DNA from 2 places in the Parageobacillus caldoxylosilyticus genome. Region 1 is predicted to be linked to the other one. Evidence: riboswitches for the same ligand, from Rfam matches in the RefSeq annotation. Region 1 holds a riboswitch; the other holds the start of a gene.
The links. Region 1 has a riboswitch for S-adenosylmethionine ahead of BV455_RS02310 (hypothetical protein). Riboswitches for the same ligand answer to the same signal wherever they lie in the genome.
Positions count from the first base shown of each region.

Region 2: linked by a shared signal. The riboswitch ahead of BV455_RS05135 (bifunctional homocysteine S-methyltransferase/methylenetetrahydrofolate reductase) and the one ahead of BV455_RS02310 (hypothetical protein) in region 1 are both predicted to bind S-adenosylmethionine.

Region 1 covers NZ_CP040553.1:456,165-458,369, reverse strand. Annotated here, with positions in the region: gene opp4A (oligopeptide ABC transporter substrate-binding protein) at 1-878, shown strand, start outside; SAM riboswitch class I at 989-1,093, shown strand; gene BV455_RS02310 (hypothetical protein) at 1,171-1,503, shown strand; gene BV455_RS02305 (VOC family protein) at 1,532-1,915, shown strand; gene BV455_RS02300 (AbrB family transcriptional regulator) at 1,957-2,205, opposite strand, start outside.
Region 2 covers NZ_CP040553.1:1,000,072-1,002,276, forward strand. Annotated here, with positions in the region: gene BV455_RS05130 (YajQ family cyclic di-GMP-binding protein) at 191-682, shown strand; SAM riboswitch class I at 952-1,055, shown strand; gene BV455_RS05135 (bifunctional homocysteine S-methyltransferase/methylenetetrahydrofolate reductase) at 1,132-2,205, shown strand, end outside.

The DNA.
Region 1 (2,205 bases):
GCGCGAAAGGGACAAAAAACATTCAATTTGTTGGTAAAATTGATTTAGCTTACAATTACATTGGGTTTAAACTTGGCCATTGGGATGCGAAAAAGCAAGAAAACGTGATGGATAATCCGAAGTTCCAAAACAAAAAGCTTCGTCAGGCGATGGCGTATGCGATTAATAACAAGGAAGTGGCAGACAGACTATATCACGGCTTGCGCTTCCCGGCGACAACGTTAATTCCGCCATCTTTCCCTGGATATCATGACAAAAACGCAAAAGGGTACACGTATGATCCAGAAAAGGCGAAAAAATTGCTGGATGAAGCCGGATATAAAGATGTCGACGGCGACGGCTTCCGTGAAGATCCAAACGGCAAGAAGTTTACGATTAACTTCCTGTCAATGAGCGGCGGGGATATTGCCGAACCGCTGGCGAAATTTTACATGCAATGCTGGAAAGACGTCGGTTTGAATGTGCAACTGGTTGATGGCCGCTTGGCGGAATTCAACTCGTTCTATGACATGGTTGAAAAAGATAACCCGAAAGTCGATGTGTTCGCCGCAGCATGGTACACAGGAACCGATGTGGACCCGTATGGATTATATGGCCGCAACGTCATGTTCAACTACTCTCGTTGGGTAAACGAGAAAAATGATGAATTATTAGAAAAAGGCCATTCCGAGCAAGCGTTTGATAAAGAATACCGCAAGAAAATTTACAACGAATGGCAAGCGTTAATGAATGAAGAAGTACCTGTCATCCCGACGCTATACCGCTCGATTATTTATGCGGTAAACAATCGCGTGAAAAACTTTACGGTTGACCCTAGTTCGAAATTGACATGGAAAGACGTCGCTGTTACTTCGGAGCAGCCGGAAGTAGCGCAATAATAAATCGGAAAGAAGGAGATTCCTTTGCTCTCCTTCTTTCCCTTGTAAAAAAACAAAAAATGATTGTCATCATTAAGATACCGTGGTAAGATAGAGGAAAATTACATACAGTCTTATCAAGAGTGGACGAGAGACCGGGCTCGATGACTCCACAGCAACCTGCGTTTTGCAAGGTGCTCCTACCCGCAAAGCGGTTTCGCTTTGGATGATAAGAGCGGCTGACCCCTTTCGCATCATTCATAGCGAAAGGGGTTTTTATGTACAAAACAAAGAAGGAGGTAGGGAATGCCGAGTGAGGGAAGAAGATTCGCTTCGCAGCTATATGGCGGCTCACTTAACGGCAACGTCGTTTGCTTCCCATGTCGCCCGTTGTGTCCAAAAACAGCTTTTGCAGTTTGACAGACAGGCAGCGATTCATTTTGATTGCAGCCAAAATGTTTTCCATCTATACGGATACACGCAAGGGAAGATGTTTTCGCTTCTTCTGACGTTTGCAGAAGTGGAAGAATGGAAAGCCGCTGGTCCTTATGCGCTTGACCGCTATATTTTTGGCCAACTGGCGGCAAAAGGAATTTCATTGGTACATATGACCCCATATTTGCGGGCCGTATTTTCGCAAGTTTAAAAAGGTGATAGAAAGGGAGAGAACAAAAATGGCAGTAAAAAAATTTGAACATGTCGGCATTCAAGTAAAAGACATCGAAGCATCGAAAAAGTTTTATCAAGAGGTAGTCGGTTTGGAATTGCTAAGTGAAATGACCCATACAAACGGTTCGATGAAGCTGTCGTTTTTAGGATTGGATGGCTCGGTCATTGTCGAATTGATCGAGGGGTATAATCCGAATTTGCCGACGGAAGGAAAAGTGCATCACGTCGCCTTTACCGTTGAAGGAATTGAACAAGAAAAAGAACGGCTGCAGTCCCTCGGAGTTTCGCTTGTATGGGAAGAAATTACGACGCTGCCAAACGGGGCAAAATATTTGTTTTTCCTTGGACCAGATGGAGAATGGATCGAATTTTACGAACCAGCCAAGTAAAAATGAACCGCTCTGTTATAGCTTTGAACAGAGCGGTTTTTTCATGACGTTTCGGCGATATACGGGAATTTTCGAAATACCCATTTCAACACGTTCGGTACGACGATAATGACAAGAAGAAAACGCACAAATTGTAAGGAGCTGACAATTGCCGGATCTCCTCCGACCGTTTGCGCCGTTAATGCCATTTCCACCAGTCCGCCTGGGGCGAGGCTCAACAGCGCAGTCGACAGCGGAAGATCCGTTAATTTCGCAAATACATAGCCGCATCCGAACGATAGAGCAATTAA
Region 2 (2,205 bases), 540 kb from region 1:
TCTTCCTTTGTCTATATTTTCACTCTTATTATTCCCCACTCCAATTGACAGTTCCGCGCAAAACGTCGTTTTTCCCTGCATCACAAGAACGCTGCTATCCGTGTTTGGTCCCCCACTCCTTTTCTTGTTGTGTCCCTTGCCACATTTTACTATAATGAAAATTAAATAACGAAAGTGCTGGAGGTTGTGTATGTCGAAAGAAAGTTCCTTTGATATTGTATCCAAAATCGACTTATCCGAAGTCACCAATGCGATCAACATCGCACTGAAAGAAATTAAAAACCGCTATGACTTTAAAGGCAGCAAAAGCGACATTTCCTTAGAAAAAGACGAACTCGTTCTCATTTCCGACGATGAATTTAAATTGGAACAGCTTAAAGACGTGCTGATCGGCAAGCTCATTAGACGAGGCGTGCCGACGAAAAACATTCAATACGGCAAAATTGAGCCGGCATCAGGCGGTACGGTGCGCCAGCGCGCCAAACTCGTACAAGGCATCGACAAGGAAAACGCGAAAAAAATCAACACGATCATTAAAAACACCGGCCTAAAAGTGAAAAGCCAAGTACAGGATGATCAAATCCGCGTCAGCGGCAAAAGCAAAGACGATTTGCAAAAGGTCATCGCCGCAATTCGCGAAGCTGATCTGCCAATTGATGTGCAATTTGTCAACTATCGATAAAAAAGATGTTACGGCACTAAGTGCCCGTAACATTTTTTTATGCTCTTCCCCACTATTTCCACATTTATAAATTCCAATCATTCACGTTCACTATAGTGAATGACACTGTTTTCATTAAATATCAAGCACTAATGCTTTTTCCATGTAAGGATGGGATATTTTCTTGAAAACGATTTCATTATATTGAATATTTTCAGAAAATGCTTTACATTATATATTAATATCAAAACTATATCGTTGAAACGTTTGGCTACAACTTCATAGCGAATTTCTTATCAAGAGAGGGGGAGGGACTGGCCCAGTGAACCCTCAGCAACCTGGCGGAAGCCAAGGTGCTAAATCCAGACAGGCGAAAGCGCCTGGAAGATAAGAAGAGACGATACATAAAAAGTCTTCTTCTTATAGAAGGCTTTTTTCTTTTACCATTTTCATAGAACGGGGGAATGAGCGTGGGACTTTTGCAAGACTTAAAAGAACGCATCCTCATCGCCGATGGCGCGATGGGAACGCTATTATACTCGCACGGCGTCGACCGATGTTTTGAAGAACTAAATTTATCGAAGCCGGAAGAGATCATTCATATTCATGAAGCATATATCGCCGCAGGCGCCGAGGTCATTCAAACGAATACATATGGCGCCAACTACGTCAAACTCGCCCGCTATGGACTCGAAGACGAGGTGCCGGCGATTAACCGCGCGGCGGTAAGGCTCGCCAAACAGGCGGCGGCGGGAAATAAAGCCTACGTGCTTGGAACGATCGGCGGGTTGCGCAGTATCAATAAAAGCGCCGTTTCCATCGAAGAGGTAAAGCGGACGTTTCGCGAGCAATTGTTTGTGCTGTTAAATGAGGATGTCGACGGCTTGTTGCTCGAAACGTATTACGATTTAGAAGAATTAGAGACAGTGCTTGCGATCGCGCGCAAAGAAACGGATAAGCCGATTATCGCGCACGTCTCCCTCCATGAAGTCGGCGTCTTGCAAGATGGCACTCCGCTTGCCGAAGCATTGGCGCGCCTGGAACAGTTGGGAGCCGATGTCGTCGGTCTAAACTGCCGTCTCGGCCCGTACCATATGATCCGCTCGCTGGAGGAAGTGCCGCTGCCAAACAGAGCGTTTCTTTCCGCGTATCCGAACGCAAGCCTGCCGGATTATCGCGACGGACGGCTTGTCTATGAAACAAACACGGATTATTTTAAAGAAACAGCGCTTGCCTTCCGTGAGCAAGGCGTGCGCCTGATTGGCGGGTGCTGCGGCACGACGCCGAAACATATCGAAGCGATGGCAAACGCCTTAACCGATCGGACGCCGGTGCAAACGAAAACAGTCAAACAGCGCCATATTTCCGTTTCCATATCATCAAACGAGCCAAACGCGGCGCCGCCGCTGCAAGACATCGTCCGCGAGCGCCGTTCGGTGATCGTCGAGCTCGATCCGCCAAAAAAATTAGGGATCGCCAAATTTTTAGAAGGCGCCAAAGCGCTGAAAGAGGCAAACATTGATGCCCTGACACTGGCTGACAAC